Regions from separate parts of the Planococcus sp. TJ-201 genome, predicted to be linked through region 1. Evidence: riboswitches for the same ligand, from Rfam matches in the RefSeq annotation. Region 1 holds a riboswitch; the other holds the start of a gene.

The links. A riboswitch is a leader RNA that binds a small molecule or an ion and turns the genes downstream of it on or off. The one in region 1 is predicted to bind S-adenosylmethionine.
Region 2: another riboswitch for S-adenosylmethionine. It lies ahead of AC4EG4_RS10005 (sulfite oxidase-like oxidoreductase); the one in region 1 lies ahead of AC4EG4_RS11615 (5-methyltetrahydropteroyltriglutamate--homocysteine S-methyltransferase).

Annotation. Positions count from the first base shown of each region.
Region 1 covers NZ_JBZDOG010000004.1:198,384-210,003, forward strand. The annotation lists gene AC4EG4_RS11585 (alpha-ketoacid dehydrogenase subunit beta) at 1-348, opposite strand, end outside; gene AC4EG4_RS11590 (thiamine pyrophosphate-dependent dehydrogenase E1 component subunit alpha) at 393-1,352, opposite strand; gene AC4EG4_RS11595 (CPBP family intramembrane glutamic endopeptidase) at 1,567-2,382, opposite strand; gene AC4EG4_RS11600 (TspO-related membrane protein) at 2,697-3,506, shown strand; gene AC4EG4_RS11605 (YitT family protein) at 3,637-4,512, opposite strand; gene nadX (aspartate dehydrogenase) at 4,714-5,496, shown strand; gene AC4EG4_RS11615 (5-methyltetrahydropteroyltriglutamate--homocysteine S-methyltransferase) at 5,605-6,732, opposite strand; SAM riboswitch class I at 6,842-6,949, opposite strand; gene arr (NAD(+)--rifampin ADP-ribosyltransferase) at 7,051-7,467, opposite strand; gene AC4EG4_RS11625 (hypothetical protein) at 7,489-7,728, opposite strand; gene AC4EG4_RS11630 (glycine/sarcosine/betaine reductase selenoprotein B family protein) at 7,744-8,253, opposite strand; gene AC4EG4_RS11635 (CdaR family transcriptional regulator) at 8,359-9,435, opposite strand; gene AC4EG4_RS11640 (glycerate kinase) at 9,569-10,711, shown strand; gene AC4EG4_RS11645 (GntP family permease) at 10,713-11,620, shown strand, end outside.
Region 2 covers NZ_JBZDOG010000003.1:334,899-346,518, forward strand. The annotation lists gene AC4EG4_RS09990 (6-phospho-beta-glucosidase) at 1-278, shown strand, start outside; gene AC4EG4_RS09995 (BglG family transcription antiterminator) at 377-2,308, shown strand; gene AC4EG4_RS10000 (phosphocarrier protein HPr) at 2,348-2,614, shown strand; gene AC4EG4_RS10005 (sulfite oxidase-like oxidoreductase) at 2,703-3,365, opposite strand; SAM riboswitch class I at 3,447-3,558, opposite strand; gene modA (molybdate ABC transporter substrate-binding protein) at 3,731-4,501, shown strand; gene modB (molybdate ABC transporter permease subunit) at 4,498-5,181, shown strand; gene AC4EG4_RS10020 (ATP-binding cassette domain-containing protein) at 5,186-5,824, shown strand; gene AC4EG4_RS10025 (ThiF family adenylyltransferase) at 5,898-6,917, shown strand; gene AC4EG4_RS10030 (MogA/MoaB family molybdenum cofactor biosynthesis protein) at 6,936-7,451, shown strand; gene moaC (cyclic pyranopterin monophosphate synthase MoaC) at 7,551-8,039, opposite strand; gene AC4EG4_RS10040 (Yip1 family protein) at 8,287-8,913, shown strand; gene AC4EG4_RS10045 (DUF2382 domain-containing protein) at 8,951-9,757, opposite strand; gene AC4EG4_RS10050 (YsnF/AvaK domain-containing protein) at 9,892-10,704, opposite strand; gene AC4EG4_RS10055 (GTP-binding protein) at 10,898-11,620, shown strand, end outside.

The DNA of each region.
Region 1 (11,620 bases):
AGAAGTCATCAGCACCATCGGCAGTTTGACATTGCCGCCCGACATATAAGGGATTTTCGCCATATGGTTATAAATTTGGTCCATGCAGACGCCAAAAAAGTCGACGAACATCAATTCCGCAATGGGGCGCATGCCTTCCGCTGCAGCACCAATAGCAGCTCCGATAAACGCGGTTTCAGAAATCGGAGTATCGAGTACGCGTTCAGGTCCGAACTTTTCGATCAATCCTTGCGTCGAACCAAAGATGCCTCCGTATTTCCCGATATCCTCTCCGAGTACAAAGACATTCGGATCCTTTTCCATTTCCTGCGAAATCGCTTCAGCCATTGCTTTATTGCCGGTCAACATTCGTTTTTTCGCTGTTTCCACAATAGATCGGCTCCTCTCCTGTTTTATGAGCTAAAGACATCTTTCAGCGCAGATTCTGGATTCGGATAGCTGCTGTCTCTCGCAAACTGGTACGCTTCATCCACTTCCTGTTTGGCGCGTGTTTCCATGTTTTCAAGATCTTTTTCACTGACGCTTTCGGATTCAGCCAACATCTTTCTCAGCTTATTGATCGGATCGAGTTGGCGAAGTCCCGGCACTTCCGTCTGGTCCCGGTAGAGTTCTGGATCTCCCTGGAAATGGCCCAAATAACGGTAAGTTTCGATTTCGATGATGGTCGGGCCTTGGCCGTTGCGTGCTCTGGCAACGGCTTCTTCCGCTGCTTTATACATGGCAATCGGATCGTTGTCTTTTACATAAGCACCGGCAATGCCGTAAGCTGAAGCCCGCAAATCATTGGATGCAACAGAAGTTGACGCTTTTTTTGACACAGAAATGCCGTATGAATTGTCTTCCACTACAACAATAAGCGGCAGATTCCATACAGCTGCGAGATTAAGCGATTCATGAAAAGCACCGGCATTTGCGGCACCCTCTCCGATAAAGGCAACGGCCACCCAGTCTTTTCCTTTCATTTTGCTGGTCATGGCGGCGCCAACTGCATGGGGAATACCGGCACCCACAATACCTCCGCACGAAAACTTTACTTCTGGGTCAAACAGGTGCATATGTCCGCCTTTTCCTTTGCCAAGCCCCGTTTCTTTGCCAAAAATTTCAGCGGTCATTTTCTTCAAATCGACGCCTTTGGCAATGGCGTGGTGATGGGGACGGTGGGGAGCCGTCACCGTATCGTCTTTCGTCAAATGAACACAGATGCCGACCGCAGCCGGTTCTTGTCCGGTTGCCAAATGCATTTCACCAGGCACAGCCCCAGCCCCGATATTGAATACCGGCGTTTTGCCTTCCATGTAAGCTTCAGCCATCTGGTCTTCGTAGTAACGGATCTTCACCATCTGTTCATACATCCATTCCAGCTTTTCCACAGATACCGAGGATTGCTTTTCTTCAAAAATAGTCACTGCGTTTCCTCCTTTCAACTGAGAAACGGTATGCCTTCCGTGGCGGGCAGCACAATTATAAGTATATAAACATCTTTATAGTAACATCTCTTTTCTTATTTGTGTAAAAATTCAGTTTATTTAAAAGGGGTCATAATGACGGAGATATGGAAACTTGTGTCTAAAAGAAACGAGTTTCTTCTTCTTTGTTTTCCACTCCCCGAGCCAGCCAAGAAATAACAAACAGCAGCAACGTCAAACTGCTGGCCAGTACTAAGAGGTTCGGAATGCTTTTTGCATACAGGTCATTGATACTTGTCACCATCAACCACTCGGGAAAAGACGGATTGACGAAACTTTGGTAAACGGCGACCAGGTTGTTGGCCATGTGCAGCAAAATCGGAACCAGCAAATTGCCGGTTTTTAAATACAACAGCGACGCCAGAACGGCAAACAAGAAGGCACCGAAAAAGTTGATGTGGAAAACACCAAAAATCATGCTGGATAAGCCGACTCCTTTCCAAAAGCCGAATGCCGTGACCAGCCAATTGAGGATCAGCCCGCGGAAGACGAACTCTTCTGCAATCGGTGCAATCACTGCCAAAATGAAGCCAGTTGTGAGAAGGTACCAAAAAGCGTCGGGAATTGGCTGCGGCATAAGGGCTGACTCAACTGCCATCGGAGCAATAGACATAAGTCCACGCAATTGCAGCCAATAGATGCTGATGGAAAATGACATCACCAGCAAGGTAAGCCCGAGGACCGGGATCAGCCAGCGCGCTGTGCCCCGAAAAAAGAAAAATTGACCCAATTTCACGCCGCGCTTCTTGAAATGGTAGCGGACAAACGGCACCGGCAAGACGACATAGAAAACCAACAGCATGGCAACACCGATAAGGAGCACATTTTGAGTGACTTGCAGCAGGATGAAGATTGATACGATTGATGCCCCCAACATCCAGCCGAACATGCTCGGTTGCTTTCGTTCTTCAGACATCCCCAGCGCCGCCTTTCGTTTTAGGCTGATTGCGCTCCTGAAAGTGGAGCGAACTATTTTCTGAAATAAAACCATATGTTACTAAATGATGTTAAATCGTCGTATTAGTAATATTTTGATTTTATAATAGCATGACTTTGGATTTTTAAAAATATATACAGATTTTTTATGACTGAAGAAATCTGTTTTTATAGAAAAATAGTTTTGCAGCAAAGCCAATTAGGGAAAACATATTCAAAGAGAGTTAACTAGATATTTTTATTGGTTACTTGCGAATGAAACCAACTAACAGCTACTGAGAGGATGAGTTCACAATGGATGAAAGCACATTGAAAAAAACAAAAACTTTCACGACACTAAATCTGGTTTTCTACTTTTTAACACTTGGCGTCAATTACTTCGGATCTTCCGGATTTTTTGCTGGGAACAGTCAGAAAGACGTCTCAGACAAATACATGACGCTTATCTCGCCGGCACCTTTTACGTTTTCGATTTGGGGAGTTATCTACAGTTTACTGCTGATTACGTTGATTTATTTATTTGTGAAGAGGAAAGACAAACGTATCAGTAAGCTGGTGTTATTAATTTCTCCTTTGTTTATCGCGAGTTCCCTGTTCAATATGGGGTGGATTGTTGCTTTTTCTTATGAACAGTTAGGCGTATCAACGCTGTTGATTTTGGGCATGTTGTTTTCATTGCTTCTTATTGTGGAAAGAATTTATAAAAATCGCTTTGCTTTTCCGTCTACGTTTGCAGGTCTTAGTTTTACTTTCTACAGTTCCTGGGTGTTCATTGCAACGATTGTTAACATCTCTGCGTTTTTAGTGCAGCTGGAGTGGAACGGGTTCGGACTTTCCGATTCAATCTGGACCATGATCGTATTGGGGATTGCCATCGCCTTTGTCCTCTTTTACTTGGCCCGTTTCAAAAACGCTGCCTTTCCGATTCCCATCGCTTGGGCTTTCTTTGGAATCTATAGTGCTTATACCAGTGGACAGCTCGATCCAGCTATGTCCGCGATTATTCAAGGCATCTTGTTAACTGGCATTGCCATCTTTTTGATTGCTGTTGTGTGGAGATTTGTTAAAAATGGAAATGCTCTTTTCCCGAGACATACGGTTTAAGAGAACTCTCCAAATGAAAGTAGACAATGCCATAAGCTCGTTAAGAAATACTTGATTTTTCTAGTGGATGCAAAAAGCGCCGCTCTCTTTTTAATAAAGAGAAGCTGGCGCTTTTTTTGTTTCGGACCAATCAGTGAATATCCCGCTTTTTGAAACTGCCGCCTCTGACTTCGGCGACGTCGTAAACGGCGACAAAGGCGTTGCTGTCAATTTCGAAGATGATTTCTTTCATTTTGCTGTCTTCAAGCCGGTTGATGATGCAGGTGATTTCTTTGTATTGCTCGTTCGTGTAGGCGCCGTTGACGATATTGTACGTGGCGTTTCGTCCAAGGCGGTCGTAAATGGTTTGGACGAGAAGTTCCGGTTCCCGCGAAATAATTTTATACGTCTTCGAGCCACTGAATCCTTCTTCGACCAGATGAATCACTTTGGATGCGATAAAATAAGCAATTCCGGAAAGGAACGCGCCTTGCAAGCCGAAGACGAAGGAAACGATGATAAAGACGAATATGTTCAGGAACAAGATCATGTCACTTGTCCCGAATGGCAATTTGCGTGACAGCAGCACGGCTAGCATGTCGATGCCGTCAAGCGCACCGCCGTTTCGCAGCGCAACCCCCATGCCAAAACCGATGATGATTCCGCCAATAACGGTAATCAATAAAGTGTCGCCCTCAATAATAGGCGGGATATGGTGCATGAGAGTCGTCGCATAGGCGAGGGAAGCAATGCCAATAGTGGAGTAAATGGCGAAGCTTTTCCCGATTTGCTTATATCCTAAATAGACAAAGGGAATATTCAAGACTGCAATCAGCACGCCCAGTGGCATGCCGAATAATTGGGAGCCAACAATGCTGATGCCCGTGATGCCGCCATCTGATACGTTATTCGGAATCAAGACAGCTTCAAGGCCATATGCAGTAACAAACGCACCAATGATAATGGCCAGTGCCCGTAAAACTAATTTTCCTTTATTTGCTTTTCGTTTTGTAGATGGCATACTCATTCTCTTCCTCTTTTCTGTAGTTGCCCAGCTGATCTTTTTCACTCTAATTATTAAATATAATCCTTTTATTGCTATTTTAGTAGAGCAAATTTAGAAGAAGTCGTCTGCCAAAATGAATCTTCATCAAGTATCGCTTTTTAGGGTATAGGTAAGTATCCAACATTCGGTAGACTATACCTATTTAAATGAGGAGGCTAAACGATGAACATCGGAATCATCGGCACAGGAAATATCGCCACGTATTTATTGGAACAGGTGAATACCAACAACGTAGCCAAAGAAAGAAGAATAACGGCAGTTTTTGGCCGCAACCAGAAAGCGGGCCGCCGTTTGCAGGAACAGTTTGGGGTCGATTTCCATACAGATATTCACAAATTCTTAGAGACGCCGATCGATCTCGTCGTGGAGGCAGCGACTGTGGAAGCTGCTCATCTTTACGTGAAAGAGATCGTTGCCCATCAAAAAGACCTCGTCGTCAGCAGTATCGGCGTCTTTAAAGATGCCGCTCTTCTGACTGATGTTAAAGCTATGGCTGAGTCTAGCGGAACACAAGTTTTCCTGCCTTCCGGTGCAATTGGTGGACTGGACATCCTGCAATCGGCGAAAGCAGCTGGTGGCTTGGAGCGGGTTCAGCTTACGACACGGAAATCACCCGCATCGCTTGGGATTCAAGCAGAGCAAGAGAAAGTACTATTTGAAGGTTCTGCAGATGAAGCCGTTGAAAAATTCCCGAAAAACGTCAACGTCGCGATGACACTCGCACTTGCGGGAATCGGTATCGAGAAAACGACAGTGCGCATCATTGTCGACCCGGCTATGGAACGGAATACGCACACAATTGAAGCAGAAGGGGACTTCGGGAAACTGCAGCTGCAAGTGGAAAACAATCCGATGCCGAGCAACCCGAAGACGAGCCTTCTCGCTGCGTTGAGTATTTTAGCTGTATTACAGAATAAAGATGGGGCATTGAGAATCGGCAACTGAGTTGGACAGTGAGCTGAAGCAGAACACCTATTTTATACTTTTAAGAACGTAAATGAAGTAAATCAACCGAAAAAAGCCCAACGCAAAGACTGCGTTGGGCTTTCCAAGTCACTCCCCAAAAATTTCTTCAGAAACTTCCACGATATACCGCAGTTTGTCCCATTGTTGTTGTTCGGTAAGGATATTGCCGTGGTGGGTGGAAGCAAATCCGCATTGTGGGCTGATGCAGAGCTGTTCGATAGGGATGTATTGAGCTGCTTCTGCGACGCGAGCTTTGATGGTTTCTTTGTCTTCAAGTTCGCCGTTTTTCGAAGTGAAGACACCAAGCACCACGCGCGGACCGCCGGCTGGGATATGTTCCAGCGGGTGGAAGCTGCCGGAACGTTCGTCGTCGTACTCCAGGAAAAAGCCATCGACTTGTTCTTTGGCGAAAAGTGTTGGCGCAATGAGCGCGTAGCTGCCTTCAAATGCCCAATCGGATTGATAGTTGCCGCGGCATAGGTGGGTCGTGATCGCCAAATCTTCTGGCTGATCTTTCAAAACGGCGTTGGTAACGCGCAATGCCAGGTCGATCAAGTAATCCCGGTTGTATTGTCCGTCATTGAACGGAATGTCGGGTGATGACAATCCTGCAATATAGACATCGTCAATTTGAATATAGCGGGCACCTGCAGCGTAGAATGCTTGGAAGGCATCGCGGTAAACTTGGATGATGTCTGTTGCATAATCTTCAAGATCCGGATAAATGCGCTCATTGCGAATGCCTTGGTTGAAAAATTGGTTTGGGCTTGGAATGGTCAGCTTCGGAATAGCACGGCCCCCAACGATTTCTTTAAATTCAATGAAGTCTTGGATGAATGGGTGATTTTCATTGAAGGCGGCTTTGCCGGTATTGCGGACATCATAAGCTTCCGTTTCTACATTTTTGAATTGATAGCCTTTTTCGGGCGTGTATCCTTCAAATCCGTGAATCTCTGCCATGAAATCAGTGTGCCAGAAGGTGCGGCGAAATTCGCCGTCTGTCACAGCTTTCAGGCCGACTTCAATTTGCTTGTCGACGATGTGCTTGATTTCAGTTGTTTCGATGGCTCTTAATTGTTCTGCCGTAATGCGGCCATCTTTAAACTCTTTTCTTGCCTGATGGATGCTTTCCGGGCGGAGCAAGCTTCCTACGTGATCTGCTTTGAAGGGCGCTTTATTGACTCGTTTCGTTGGATCGGTGATTGGATTGGCCATGTTGCATTCCCACTTTCGGTTTTTAGTTTTTAGTTAACGTGCGATCTTCCCAAATAAAAAATGGGACTTTCTTCAAAAAGAAGAAAGCCCCATGTATGGAAATGCATTCTTCTTATCTTCTAGGCTCTAACACCTATTGGAAGTAGCACCTTATCCTGTAACAGAATGGTTGCTGAGACATCACAGGGCCAAATCCCTCCGTCTCTCTTGATAAGAAATAGATTATTAAGTTAATGGTTTGTCGATGTGTTACACAATAAAGCAATTTCCAGATAAATGCAAGAAAATGTACATCCTGTTTTTTCTATTGTAAAAAATTCAATCAATGATGATGGCCTTTCCTTGTTCACGCAACGCCTTTAACGATGCCCGCATGGTGCTAAGTTGTTCATCAGTATGCCGTTCCCAGGCACCGAGCTCTGCGATTACTTTGAGAGGCAATTGGGAACGGTAAGAGCGTGTTGGATTGCCTGGAAATCTTTTGTTGGTTAAATTCGGATCATTCTCAAAATCACCTACTGGTTCTACAAGGTAAATTCTCTCTTTGGCAGTAGAATCCGCTAGTTCGGCACCCCATTTGGCGGCTTCCAATGTTGCCGTGAAATAGATGTAATTGGATTTTTTGTTCTGGTAATTGGACGGATGCTGCGCCTGCAATAAATCCCCAATCTTCAATTCCGCTTTTGTCCCGTGAAAGAAAGGACCTGGATCTAAAACCTCTTTTGTTTCATTCATATTGATCTGCCTCCGTTGTTTCTATCGCTTTTCCTGATAAATTGCCCGAGTCCCCGAAGACAGTGCCAACAGCTCCAGCAATTGGTCCACCACTCTTTTTCGCGTATCAAAGTCGAAAGGTTCGCCGCATGGGCGTCCCATTTTAAAGGGGACGTGGAGGGTGCGGGGAGCACCGACTTTGTCGGTAATTTCCGGGAACAAAGTGACCATGGCGGTTGGGATATGTGAAGCTTCTAAAGCCCGGGCATACAGCCCAAGCACGTTATGGCAAGATCCTCAGCCAGGCACCAAGAGCGCGGCGTCAATCCCTTCGTTATGGAACAATTCGACCACTTTGGGAATGAAATCTTTCTCGGCTGTCATCGTGTCCAAGATGCCGCCGTTCAATCCAATGTGGATGTCCGAAACACCCCCAATTTTTTCATCGACTGCAGCGTCCTTTAACTGGTGGAGCGGGAAGACGATGGACGGATCGGCTTTGGCGAACTTTGTGTCGAAGTAAAGGTGCGTCACTGTCAACTCCTGCTCTGCGGCATCTGCCGGGACGATCCGAAATGAAGGATCTCCCGCTGGATTGTCCACATCAAACGGTTCGTCTGATTTTAGGTGGACACCGGCAGTTGAAACCAGTGCTACTTTGCATTGGTCCAATGGTTTTGGCAACACGGCTTCAGGCAAGCTGTTGTTTTCTGTCATATGGCTCATGGTGAATTTCTGGTAGGCAGTCGTGAAATTGCTGGAAAACGTCCGGGACAATTTCGATTTGAGTCGGGTTTTCATTTTCATGTCAGCCATTCCTCCAGTTCAAAGAGTCTATTGGATAATATTAGGTGGCAGCGCAGAAATTCCTGTACAAATGCTGTGCATTCTAGAGCACGGCAAAACAAAATTTTAGACCCGAATAGCTAATGCTAAATGCAAAACAACCGCGTCCTGGAATTCAGATGGGTCCAACCCAGTAATGTCCAGAATCTTTTTCAGGCGATAGCTTAGGGTGTGGCGATGAATCTTTAACCGGGCAGCAGTTTCTGCATGGCTTTGATTAGCGGCAAAGTATGCTGTCAGTGTTTCGCATAAAGGTTCACTCAAACCCGCTAAGATTCTGCCAGTGAATTTGGCGAGTTCATCTTGAGAATTCCGCTTTAGAAGCGCCATCAATTCCACGTCTTCAAAATAAATCAGCTGCTGGCCGGGGGTGCCAAAGTCCAAGGCATTGCGCGCGGCCAAATAAGATGTTCGGATATCAAAAATGCTGTCGACGGCTACGCCGACTCCGATTCTTCCAGGGGCACTTTTCTGCAGAAAATGAAGTAAATTGTACAGTTCTTCTTCCATTAGGGATGGCTCTTCATTCGCCACCAACAGGAAAATCTCATTCAGCTGCGAGTGTCCAGCGACGACAGTTTGGTTTTGAAAATGCCCTTCCAGCTGTTCGATGATCCGGTGGGAAGGAGAAGGCGGCTTTTTCAATTCAATCAGCAGTGTGACAAAAGACATTTTGTTTTCGAACCCCATTTGGAAAATCCGTTCACGAACAGCCGCAGACAAAGGTTTGCCGCTTGTCAGTTCTTCGAAAATCAACTCATTGCGCTTGCGGTTCCATTCGATGTGGGAGGTGATGAGCGACTGGTGGACCATCATTTCAGTGGTCAGTTGAACCAGTGTAGAAATTTCTTTTAATTCTTCCGGATTGCCGGTGATTCCGATGACGCCGACCAGTTTTCCTTGAAAATGGATCGGCATATTGATGCCAGGTTTTACACCGTGCCATTCCGCCAAATTGGCTTCTGTGATGGAGAGGGTTTCGCCGCTTTTGGCAACGTGCACTGCACCTTCATGAATTTTTTCAATCCGTTCCGCTTCACCTGACGCCAAAATCATGCCATTGGGATCCATGACGTTCAAATTGCGGTTCAGGCGGATCATGGTTTGTTCGACAATTTCTTCTGCTAGCTGTCTTGTAATCATAAATGCGCCCCTTGGTATATATATTCTAAATATTTCGATAAAAAATATGTACACTCAGTATAATGTATCTCCAACTTCTTTTCATTATAATTTTATGTAAGCGCTTTAATAAAGCGGCAAGGAGGTTTTGGCTATGAAAATCATGATAGCACCCGATTCTTTTAAAGGCAGCTTGTCTGCCATGGAAGCAGCGCAGGCAATGGCAGAGGCCATACAAGAACTAGACAGCGGAGCGGAAATCGTTTTGATGCCGGCAGCGGATGGCGGGGAAGGTACGATGACTGCCATGGTGGAAGCGACTGGCGGAAAATTGGTCGCTCACCAGGTTCAGGATCCAATCGGACGGACCGTTTCCGCCTGTTATGGAATTCTTGGGGACGGCAGAACCTGCGTAATTGAGATTGCGGAAGCATCCGGGTTGACCTTGCTGGAAAAACACGAACGAGATCCACTAGCAGCCTCTTCTTTTGGTACTGGAGAATTGATCCGCCATGCCTTGGATGCCGGTTTTCGGAGCTTTATCATTGGGCTTGGCGGCAGTGCTACCAATGACGGTGGTGCGGGGATGCTCGAAGCACTTGGCATGAAGTTTTTAGACCGAAGTGGAAAGATTTTGGCGCGTGGCGGCGGTGCACTTGCTGAGCTTGCAGTACTGGACGTTTCTCGTTTTGATTGCCGCATTTCCGAGAGCACCTTCCTGATTGCTTGTGATGTGGAAAATGTCTTAATCGGTGAACATGGGGCTTCGGCGGTATTCGGACCTCAAAAAGGGGCATCTTCTCCTATGGTACAACAGCTCGACGCCAATCTGCAGAACTTTGCGGACATTACCGAACGGCTGACAGGCATGTCGCTCCATGATAAAAAAGGGGCCGGTGCTGCGGGAGGTGCTGGCGGGGCGATGCAGGCATTTTTTGCTGGGGAAATGAAACGCGGCGTTGATGTTGTTTTGGAGGCTATTTCGTTTCATGCTCATATGGACACGGTCGATTTGGTTGTGACCGGTGAAGGCAAAACAGACAGCCAGACCTTATCTGGAAAAACACCTTTAGGCATTGCTGAAGCTGGAATGAAAGCAGGCAAACCGGTTCTTTTGATTTCCGGAATGATTGACAGTCAGAGTTCGGTGCTGGTGGAGCCCTACTTTACTGAAATCCATGCGGTCGTGGATGGGACGGTAACAGCGCAACAGTCGATCGCCGATCCGTACTACCGGCTGAAAATGAAAACGCAAACGGTTGTTGGAGTTTATTTGAAAAAACAAAAGGGGTGCTGACATGTTATTTTTCATTATTGCTTTAAGTGTTGTATTGGTTGTGTTGTTGACTGCGGTCTTTAAAGTTCATCCATTCTTATCGTTATTGATCGGGGCATTCTTCATGGGAATCGCATCCGGCATGCCGTTGGCAGATGTCGTGCTGAGTGTCAATGAAGGTTTTGGCGGGTTAATGACCAGTATCGGGATCGTTATTGTTGCAGGTACCATTATTGGCGTTATTTTAGAAAAATCCGGTGCTGCATACCGGATGGCAGAAGTAGTCTTGCGATTGATCGGTGAAAAACGGCCGCAGCTGGCCATGTCGATTATTGGATTTATCGTATCGATTCCTGTTTTTTGTGATTCTGGATTTATTATTTTATCAAGCTTGAAAAAAGCATTGGCAAAACGTGCAAAAGTTTCGATTGCTTCAATGTCTGTCGCGCTTGCGACAGGTTTGTACGCGACGCATACATTGGTACCGCCAACCCCAGGGCCAATCGCAGCTGCCGGCAATATCGGTGCTGAAAATTACTTGGGGACAATCATTTTAATCGGCTTGATCACTGCGATTCCTGCGGCGATTGTCGGCTATATTTGGGCAGTCAAAGTCGCCTCAAAAATTGCAGTGCCAGAAGATACAGTTCAAAGTGGCGATTTGAACTATGAAGAAGTCATCAAGTCGTTTGGTCAAATGCCTTCTACATTCAAAGCGTTTTTGCCGCTGGCACTTCCTGTGTTGTTGATCGCCGCGGGGTCAATCGCCAGTGTTCTTGGCGGTGACGACGCACTGACAAATACGATTAGATTTTTAGGTTCGCCGACTGTCGCACTACTGTTTGGTGTGTTTGCGGCTTTCTTATTGCTTCCAAAATGGAACGAAGAAACTTTGTCTGGTTGGATTGGTGAAGGGCTGGTAAGTGCGGC
Region 2 (11,620 bases), on a different contig from region 1:
ATTCGGCTGTGGAGATCAGCTGCATTATCACCAATAACGGACCAGAGCCAATCCAAATAGGTGAATTACCTGTTGCAGTCAACGGATTGGTTCAACAAATCAAATCATTTGAGCGGCTGGCTGCTGAAGCTGCAGTGACGGGGAGCTACCATGCGGCTTTGCTGGCAATGGCGATCAACCCGCTTGTCCCATCCGACACTGTAGCAAAACAAATTCTGGATGAAATGCTGGAAGCACATAAAGAGTACTTGCCGCAATTTGAAAAACAATTTCTTTAAAAATTTCAAATTAATTAATTATTTAAATTTCAGTTATAATGAAAATAAAGTATTGGATTCTATTGTTCAAGTAAGCAGCTGTAAGGAGAAGTGGCGATATGTTGACCTCAAGAATGAAAACGATTTTTCGTGAATTGATGGCGGCGGAAACGCCGGTTACAGGCAAGTATTTGGCGGCAATCAACCAGGTTTCAGCACGGACCATACGGGAAGACGTCAAAGGTTTGAATTCGCTGTTGGGGGGACAAGGAGCTTCCATCTATTCGATTATGGGACAAGGCTACAAATTACGCATCATAGAAGAGCCGCTTTTTCGCAGTTATATAAAAAAGCTTGCCCTGAATGATACGGAAATGGAAACCCTTATTCCAAAGATGCCCGAAGAACGGATTGCTTATTTGATGAAACGATTTCTGTTAAGTGATGGGTATATCAAACTGGAAGAATTGGCAGATGAAATGTACATTAGCAAGTCGACTCTTCAAAATGATTTAATCCATGTGAAAAAGATGCTGTCGGATTATGACATTCGTTTGGAAGCGCGCCCAAACTACGGGTTGCGGGTTCACGCAAATGAGCTGAAGCGCCGTTTCTGTATAGCGGAATATGTATTTGTCCGTGAAGAACCGATCAATGAATTATTCAAACCTCATTTTGCTTCCTTGTCTCAAGAGGAACTGGATGTCATCTTTGCACTTGTCATGGAGCAAATTCAAGAAAATGAGGTGTTTGTATCTGACATTGCTATCAACAATTTAGTGATTCATTTGGCCATCGCCTATAAACGGCTAAAAGAAGGCTATAACGTTACGTTATTCCCAGCAGACGTTGATGAAATAATAAAGCAAAGAGAATATAAAGTAGCTGAAAAGATTGTAAGCAAGGTGCAGGAGAAGTTTGCTGTTGAGTTTCCGTTGGAGGAAGTAGCTTATATTGCTATGCATTTACTTGGCACCAAAATAGCTGCGCATCCGGCAGCAGGTGAAAAAGTGGTCAAACAAGTAATCCAAAAAGAGATTTCAGAGCTGGTGAGAAGGGCTTTGGAAAGCATCGAATTAAAGCTCAATTTAGGCATTCTGGATGATCAAGAATTGATTCTCGCCTTGAGCCTTCATTTAAAACCCGCTGTAAACCGCTACAAATATGGTATGAACATTCGAAATCCAATGTTGCAGGACATTAAGTCAAATTATCCCGTGGCATTCGAAGCCGGTATTATCGCGGGATTGGCCATAAACAAGGCAATTGGATCAGTCATTGATGAAAACGAAATCGGCTATTTAGCCCTCCACATTGCGGCTGCTATTGAGCGTAGAAAATCTGAAATTGTCCCGAAAAAATGCTTGATTGTCTGTGCTTCAGGATTGGGAACAGCCCAATTGATTTACTATAAACTAAAGTCTCAGTTTGGCGATAGCCTAGATGTAGCCGGCACAACCGAATATTACAAGCTCGGACAGTATAAGTTGGATGGCATTGATTTTATTATCAGTTCGATTCCGATACAGGAAGAATTGGACATCCCCGTAATTGTCGTCAATGCGATTTTGGGAGAGGCGGACATTCGAAAAATTGAAAAGTTCATTTTAAAGGATCGGCAAAACATTACTTCATATTTTCAAAAAGACTTAATGTTTCTCGGAAAAGAGCTGCGCTCAAAAGAAGAAATTCTTGAATTCTTAACCGAAAGACTGTTCGAACGTGGATTGGTAGACGAAGGCTGCCTGAAGGCGATATACGAGCGCGAAAGAGCCGCACCGACTTCCTTTGGCAATTTAGTGGCCATACCACATCCCATCACACCGCATTCCAAAACGACTTTTTTAACGGTTTGTACGCTGAAAAAACCTGTTATATGGAAAGATAAGCCAGTTCAATTTGTCTGTCTGCTGAATGTTATGGAAGACAGCCGGGAAGATTTGCAGTTTATGTACGATGTACTTGGCAGAATCATTCATAACAGCGCACTGGTTGAAAGGCTGATCAAAGCCAGAACCTACGAAGAGTTTATGAAAGTGATCGCCTTTTGAATTCAATAGATATTCGACGAAAAAAGGAGATGAAGCATTATGGTGGAAAAACAATTTACACTTACAGACGAGGCAGGAATTCATGCACGTCCAGCTGCCATTCTGGTAAGTCTGGCAAATAAATTCGATTCACAAGTAAATTTGCTTCATAAGGAAAGGACGGTGGATTTAAAGTCTATTTTAGGGGTGATGTCCTTGGGGATTGCTTACGGTTCCGAGTTTAAAGTGAGTATTGTGGGAGTAGACGAAGAAGACGCCATCAAAGAAATTGAAAGTGTGATGGAAAAAGAAGGATTGGCTAAATAGCTCGTTTCCACAAAGAACCCGAGGGATCATTTCTGATTCCTCGGGTTCTTTGTGGGTAAACAACTTTCATGGGGAATAATCTTTGGAATCAGTCGAAATCTTTTTTCTCCCATTCGTCATCCGGAATTTCCAAATCTTCACCGGAAAAACGTTCTTCCTGGAACGGATCGCCGTTCATGTGAAAGCCGTTCTGTTCCCAAAAGCCCGGCTGATTTTCATCGATAAACTCGATACCGCGGACCCATTTGACGCTTTTCCAAAAATACAATTGGGGCACTACAAAACGCAGCGGGTAGCCGTGCTTGGCCGTCAAGGGCTCGCCGTCAAGAGAATGGGCGAGCAGCACGTCCTCACGGTCAAGGTCTGACAGAGCAACATTGGTCGTGTAGTCATAATCGCCGTGAAGCATGACGTAGCCGCTTTTTGGCGTAACGCCCAATTCTTTCATCAAGTCGATAAAGCGGACGCCGGTGAACGTATTGTCGAAGCGGGACCAGCGTGTCACGCAGTGGATGTCGCGGGTCACAGTCGTTTGCGGCAATTTCAACAAGTCAGCGTAATGCAAGGTGACTTCCTTGTCGACCTGCCCAAAGATTTTCAATGTCCATGTAGCCATGTCGTATTCTGGCACTTCGCCTTCGTGCAGAACAGGAAAGCGCTCGGTCAAGACTTGTCCAGGCGGCAGGCGTTCAGCCAGCGCAGGATTCACTACAGGGACCCGTGTTCGTTTAATCCGTTCGGCTTTGCTCAATTTCATGCAATCACTCCCTAAAATTAATAAAACTCCTCCGCTGAAAAGTGGAAGAGTGGCTGTCTGTTGGTGAATTTCTCTTCCTCATCTTTCAGAACTTCTAGGTTCTGCTGAATTTGGCACCATTCCAGTTCGTGAACTGGCGGTTGCCGGGCGTCGTCGGGCCATTTCCCTCTGCCTCTCTTGATAAGGATGGTGCAGTATTTAATTTTTTGCTTGCCTCATTTTACCTAATCTCTCCGCTTCTTACAAGATTATTCGGAAAATTATTCAGCTTCTCTCTCGCTGGCGTTATACTAGAAAGACGTAGAGAATTTTGGTCATCGGAAATAAACGTTACTTGAAATAAATGAGGAGTCCTCCAAATGAAAAAAATGATCGGTCTTATAAGTTTGACGCTCTTCATGAGCGGTTGCAGCAACACTTCGGCAAGCGATGGGGAGCTGTTGGTTTCAACAGCTTCCAGCTTGACGGAAGTAATGGGGAAGATGGAAGAGGAATTTCAAAAGGCAGAGCCCGATATTGAACTGAACTTTAATTATGGATCATCCAGCAAACTGCGGAGCCAGATCGAGCAAGGGGCGCCAGCGGATCTGTTTTTGTCTGCCAGTGAAAACGATATGAATTTGCTCCAATCGCAGCAGCTTGTCGAATCAGACAGCATTGTATCTTTCGCTGAAAATCGGCTGGTCCTGGCTTCGCTCGAAAAGTTTCCGGAAACAGCCGATTTTGTGGAAACATTAATGAGTGCAGAAGAAACCATTGCAGTTGGAGAACCTGATAGTGTACCACTAGGAAATTATACGAAGCAGGCGCTGGCCAACCAAAATTTATGGCAGCCGCTTGAAGGCCGCCTTGTCTATGCCAAAGATGCAAGGCAAGTGGTGACTTATATCGAGAGCGGAAACGCTGAACTCGGCGTCATCTATTCCTCCGATGCGGTTATTTCCCAGGAAATAACCGGGATGCTCGAAGTGCCTGGACAGACCGATCCTGTTGTTTATCCAGGTGCTGTCGTAGCGGCTTCCCAAAAACAGCCCGCCGCAGAAGCCTTTTTGGATTTTGTCACTGGTCCAAAAGGCCAGGCAGTTCTTAAAGAGTACGGATTTTTGGCGCCAAACGGAGGAATACCATGATGCCCTATGATCTGTCTCCGCTATGGTTATCGTTGAGAGTTGCCGTTATTTCCACATTTTTTGTGTTTTTGGTCAGCCTGGCTCTGGCACGATTGATGAACAGGCGCGACTTTTTCGGCAAAAGCTTTGTGGAAGCCCTAATACTGCTGCCATTGGTTTTGCCCCCGACGGTCATTGGCTTTGGTTTGATTGTTTTGTTCGGCGCTAATGGTCCGCTCGGCATCTTACTGGAACAATGGTTTGGGTTCCGTGTTGTTTTTACCTGGATCGGTGCGGCCATAGCTTCATTTGTTGTTTCGTTGCCGCTGATGTACCAAAGTGTCCTTGCAGCTTATGAAAAAGTAGATCCTCGCTGGGAGAATGTGGCACGGACAATGGGCGTCTCTGAATGGCGCATCTTTCGGACTATCACGTTTCCGCTGGCCTGGTCGGGCATTCTGGCAGGTCTGATTCTTGCTTTTGCACGCGGCATCGGCGAGTTTGGGGCAACCTTGATGATTGCCGGCTATATTCCAGGGGTGACAGAAACGGTGCCATTAGCGATTTACTTTGCCTATGAAGCAGGAGATATGGAAAAAGCCTTGTTTTGGGTAGTGATTATTTCCTCTCTTGGAGTCGCTGCGATCACTTGGGTCAATTATTGGCGCAAAAAAACGGCCATACGAATCGGGAGGGAATGAGCCCATGCTTTTAGTTGATTTTCAAAAACAATTGGACCATTTCAGTTTAAAAATGCAATTCGAGCTGGACCGGGAAATCTTGGCGTTGGTTGGTTCTTCCGGTTCGGGGAAAACCACGCTATTGAATTGCCTGGCTGGTATTGTCCACCCGGATGCTGGTACGATTTCTTTGAATGGCAGAAATTTTTTCAGTGGAGAACAAAAACCATTAAAGATCCAGAAAAGAAAAGTTGGTTATTTGTTTCAAGATTATGCCTTGTTTCCGCATTTGAGCGTCGAACAAAACATTCTGTACGCACTGTCGCGGGGGGCAGATGTATCGCATATTACCAAACTGACAAAAATTCTAGGCATCACCGGTCTGCTTGGCAAATACCCGCACCAGATTTCTGGGGGTGAAAAGCAGCGTGTCGCGTTGACGCGTGCAATGGCCGTACAGCCGGATATTCTGTTGCTTGATGAACCTTTTTCTGCTTTGGATGACGCCAATCGTGACCGCTGCCAGGATGAACTGCTGCGGATTCACCAGCAATGGCAAATCCCAATTATCTTCGTGACTCATCGGATTGCGGATGCTGAAAAGCTGGCAGACCGGGTGATGCGGATTGAAAAAGGCCGGATGACCGAAGAAACGGGCCATTAAAGCAGACTGCCAGTAAACTTATTATAATGAAGAAATGGCTTGAGCGATCAAGCGATAGGAAGTGGGAATCAACGTGGATGAACGCTATTCAAGACAAGTCCTATTCAAGCCGCTTGGCCAAACCGGCCAGGAAAAGCTGGCTTTATCAACTGTCACAATAATCGGCTGTGGAGCATTAGGATCGGCTATTGCCGAAACACTGACGCGTGCCGGTGTCGGAACCATACACTTGGTCGACCGCGATTATGTAGAGCTGTCGAATTTGCAGCGCCAACAGCTTTTCACCGAAAAGGATGCCGAGCAGATGCTGCCGAAAGTGACTGCGGCAGAGCAAAGGCTCAAAGCCATCCGCAGTGATCTGCGTTTGTTCACTTATTTGGAGCATTTGGATGCAGCGGGAATAGAAAAACTGGCAGCTATCAGCGACTTGATCCTTGATGCCACTGACAATTTTGAAACCCGCCTGTTGATCAATGACGCATCCGTTAAATACGGTGTGCCTTGGATTTATGGCGCCTGTGTTGGCAGTTCGGGAGTGGTGTTTCCGTTCATACCGAGGGAAAGCTCTTGTTTCCGCTGTTTGCTGCCAGTACTGCCGGCCATTAATGAGACTTGTGATACAGTCGGCATCATCTCGCCGGCGGTTCAAGTGACAGCTGCGCTTCAATGTACAGAAGCCTTAAAATGGTTGAGCGGCAACCGTGAAGCGATGCGGAAAAAGATCCATCACTTCAACTTATGGGACAATAGCCAGCTGGATATCGGTGTTTCACGCATCAAAGATCCGGATTGTAAAACATGCGGACCGGCTGCCGTTTTTCCATCGCTTAACGACACGGGCATAAGCACTTATGCGGTTTTGTGCGGCCGCGATGCCGTGCAAATCTTGCCTGATCCAAACCGGCCCATTACATTAGACGATGCCGAAAAAGTCGGCAACCGGCTGGAAGCTGGAGTGAAACGGACACCTTATTTTGTCGAATTGAAAGTGTTTGATCACCGCATGGTGCTGTTTGGAAATGGCCGGTTGCTGATTCACGGTGTCCACAATGTAGCAGAAGGCCGAAAAATGTACCATCAAGTGTTTGGGTAAACAGAAGGGGGAGTTTGCATGTCGGAGTCGTTTCAAACAAATCATCGGGTGCGCATGGCGGTATTGACCATCAGCGACACACGGACACGGGAAACAGATACCGGAGGGCAGCTTGTCCAGCAGCTAGCTTTAGACAAAGGACTGGAACTTGCGGATTATGCTATTGTGGCAGATGACGTAGCAGCCATTCGCGTTACCCTGTCTGACTGGCTGGAGAAGGATAGAGTGGATGTGATTGTCACCACTGGCGGAACCGGAATTGCTAAACGCGATGTTACCTTAGAAGCGATCGAACCGTTTTTTGAAAAGAAAATAGATGGATTCGGAGAACTCTTCCGTTACGTTAGTTTCGCGGAAGACATTGGCACAAAAGCACTCTTGAGCCGAGCGGCTGCTGGAGCAGCTAATGATAAAGCCATCTTTGTCCTGCCAGGTTCTCGTGGAGCGGTGAAATTGGCGATGGAACGGCTCATTTTGCCAGAAATTGAGCATGTCTACTCTGAGTTGACCAAACATCGTGAGCCTCTTTCGTAGTTGGCTGACAAGAAAATATGGCACGTGAAAACCTTAAGTGGCCGTCAGTTCCCGACGGCCACTTAGGGTTTTCATTGGATTCAGAGCATATAAATGCTGTCAGCTGCGCTCGTAGTCGCCTGACTTCCCACCAGTTTTCTGAAGCAGCATGGTTGGCCCAATGACCATTTCCTTGCCAGCGGCTTTGCACATATCGTAAATGGTCAAAGCAGCGGCGGAAGCAGCCGTGAGAGCCTCCATCTCGACACCTGTAGGTCCTTTTGTTTTCACCTCGGCTGTCAGCAGAACTTCAAAATGATTGGCGTCTTCATCGACGCTCCACTGGAATTCGATATCGACTCCACTAAGAGCCAAAGGGTGGCACATGGGGATGATTTGTGCAGTATTTTTGGCGGCCATAATCCCAGCAACTTGGGCAACAGCAAAAACATCGCCTTTTTTATTGGTGCCTTCCTTGATCTGCAGGTAAATGGCTTTATTCAACAGGACAGAAGTGGTGGCGCGCGCCGTGCGGACGCTGTCTTTTTTATCAGAGACATCGACCATTTTGGCACGTCCCTGGGAATTAAAATGAGTCAGTTCAGACAAGGAGATCATCCTTTCGATATGAAGTTCCTTTAGTATAACATGACTTGCAGAGGTCGATTGATTCAAGAAAAGTGAATAACTGCTCGACAGTTGGCATCAAGAAGCAATCCAGTAGTTTCGGCTCTTTCGTTGAAAAGCAAAGCTTGAAAGGACTCCTCTTCATTAATTCCAATATTTACTATCATTTACATTATTACTCCAGTATGTTTGAATAGAGAGAACACAACAACTGAAAGTGGGAATCAACATGCATAAAACAGAAGGCTATGAAAACTTAAATCCATTTACTGCAATTTGGACCCGGCCGCGTACTGCAGTGCGGCATGTAATTGAAGAGAAGTCTTCCGGCTTTATTTTCCTGCTGCTTGTGCTGGCTGGTTTTGCCGCGGGTCTACTGAGCACGATGAGCTCCGAACAGGTGTTTCCGGTCTTGGGAATTTTGCTGGGAGCACTTTTGTTGGGTCCGATTGGTGTTGCAGTAAGTACCGCCATTGGTGCTGCCATTTACTTGGTAGTCGGCAAGCTGTTTAAAGGCCAAGCTACTTACACAGAAATGTTCCGAGCGATTTTGACAAGTCAGATTCCGCAGATTTGGATTAGTCCAATCATTCTTTTGTGGATGCTGATTTTGCCGGAAACTTATTTCTTGCAGGAAAATGAAGTGCCGTTTACTTCACCGGATTTGCTGTCACTGTTGTTTATTATCATCTTAGCTGTTATGTCCATCTGGACGTTCTTTATCCAGTGCAAAGCAGTGGGGGAAGCACACAAGCTTTCGGCCTGGAAAGGTTTTTTCATCATCATTATCCCTACAGTGCTATTCATTATTGCAATTTCGGCTATAGTTGCTGTTATTGTAATGGCACTTCTATAGCAAATCAAAACAAGGCAGCCGCTTCGGCTGCCTTGTTTTATTTATCAGTTTTATGGACAGTCCCGTTTTCTTCAACATCTGCTACTTCCCGACGGACGGTTTCATTGATGATTTGAACATCTTTGACTTTGCGTTTGCCAATGACAATCTCTTCGCGTACCACTTTCTTTTTGCCGATATCCAAACGCTCTTCGGAAAGCGGAATGTAAATGGCGTCGCCTTTTTCATAAGCTTGTTTTGGTGTCAGTACCTGTTCTTCTTTTTTGGCATCTGTTTCCTCAGAAAGGGGGCGCCGGTCGATGACGATTTCCTCACGCTCAATGGGCACCTCGATTTTCCTGTCCTCTTCCACCACATTTTTCTGGACATGAATTTCACCTGTCTGAACCTGTTCTTTGCCAATGCTTAAACGTTCTTCGTGAAGTGCCAATCGCTGCTCTTCGGGATCGCTACTTGCAGTGCTGCTCTGGTCAGCAGCCGCAGCTGTTTCCGCCTGAAGCGCAGCCGCTGGTTTCCTGTTTGTGTGAAGCAGGAGTTTGCCATTTTCAACTTGCTGAAAATAATAGTCCGTTTCTTCGGCACTTAAACCCATTCGGTTAAAGGCATCTTTTGTAATATCTTCGCCGGCTAAAAAGGCCATGACTTTGCCCTTGAAGTTATCCCGATCCTGCGTATCTACATAAACACTCGTGTATTCAATCAGCAAGTCGATTTGTTCATCATGCTTTGCTACAAGATACATTTCCTCTTCTTCATAACCTGCTGCTTTCAATTCACCAACTTGAATCAATACTTGTGCTTGTGCATCAAAAATACCGACGAGCTTATTTCCTTTTTTCTCCACGCTCAATTCCTCCAGTTTCAGTTGCACCAATTTACTTTGTTAAAGCACATTTACCCACAGTTCCGTGCAGGGTAAACCTATGCAAAACAAGGCACATTCGAAAGTTCATTCGAATGTGCCTTGTGTGCTGATCACTATGAGTTGCGGTTCTCTTTTTTTGATGGAATTTGTTCGTCGATATCGGCTTCTTCACGGCGAACGGTTTCATTGACCACTTCCGTGTCCTGAATTTTACGTTTGCTGACAATAATTTCTTCACTGACGACGTTTTTCTTGCTGACCTCAATGCGTTCTTCGGTAAGCGGAATATGGATGGCTTCTCCGTCATCATAAACTCCAGTTTTTGTTGAACCAGTTATTCCAGAAGGGATTTCGTCGTTTACTGGGCGGCGCTCGATATAAATTTCCTCACGCTCGACGGGTACTTCAATGGTCTGTTGTTCTTCCACCACATGTTTGCCGACGTTGACTTCACCGGTTTGGACACGTTGTTTATCGATGCTTAAGCGCTCTTCGTGGAGATGCAGATGTTCTTCTTGCTCGTGGCTGTTGCCATCAATTGTATTTTGGGCTTCTGTTTGGCTTGCTGTATATGGCTTGTATGAATTGCCATAATTGCTATTGACGTAAAGCACAAGCTTGCCGTTTTCCACATGCCGATAATACTCATCTGCTTCCGTGGTTCCTAGGCCCATCTGCGTGAAGGCATCACGTGTTGAATCTTCTCCTGAAATAAAGGATTTGAATTTGCCCATGATGTCTTCGTCATCCTGCGTGTTCAGTTGAACATCGGTTTGTCCTTGCACCATCGAAAGTTGGTCGTCGTGCTTGGCAATTACATACATATCCTCTTCTTTATAGCCTTGTCCTTTCAGTTCATTAATTTTGTGCAAAACTTCTGCCTGTACATCATATGCTTGAATCAATGCTGTCTCTTTGTTTGCCATCGTTGGTTCCTCCTAATTAGTATAAAAATTCTGTTAAGTAAGTAATGATAATCTACCCTGTTGCTTTTCCGAGTAAACAATCTTGTGGCAATGGTTGTGATTAAAGAAAGGCTTGCTTTCCTGAATAAACTTTTATACAATATAAAACGTAATCATTACTATTTAAAGGAATGTAAAAGGAGGAGACGCACGAATGGATAAACTTGTTCCGGTTACAGTGCTGAGCGGATATCTTGGAGCCGGCAAAACAACCTTGCTGAATCATTTGCTCCATAACCGGGAAAACTTGAAAGTTGCCGTGATTGTAAACGATATGAGTGAAGTGAATATAGACGCATCGCTGGTTCAGCAAGGAGGATTTTTGCAAACAGAGGAGAAATTGGTACAAATGCAGAATGGCTGCATCTGCTGTACGTTGAGAGAAGATCTGATGGTAGAAGTCGAGAAACTGGTAAGGCTTGGAGACATCGATTGCATCGTCATTGAATCCTCTGGAATCAGCGAGCCGTTGCCCGTCGCTCAAACCTTTACGTACAGGGATGAAGAGCTCGGAATTGATTTAACCAAAATGTGCCGTCTGGATACGTTGGTTACTGTGGTGGACGGCTATGCATTTTGGAAAGACTTTGCTTCTGGTGAGTCGTTGCTGCAAAGAAATCAGGAGGCGACTGCGGAAGACGTCCGCGAAATTTCAGACTTGCTGATTGACCAAATTGAATTTGCCAATGTCATCTTGTTAAACAAAATGGATCTGGTGTCAATGCAGGAAAGGCAACAACTGAAAAATCTGCTTGCAGTTTTGAACCCAGAGGCACAGGTTATTGAATCCACCCATTCGCAAGTGGCACTGAACCAGGTAGTGAACACTGGCTTGTTTGATTTTGAGAAATCGAGTCAAAGCGCTGGCTGGATAAAA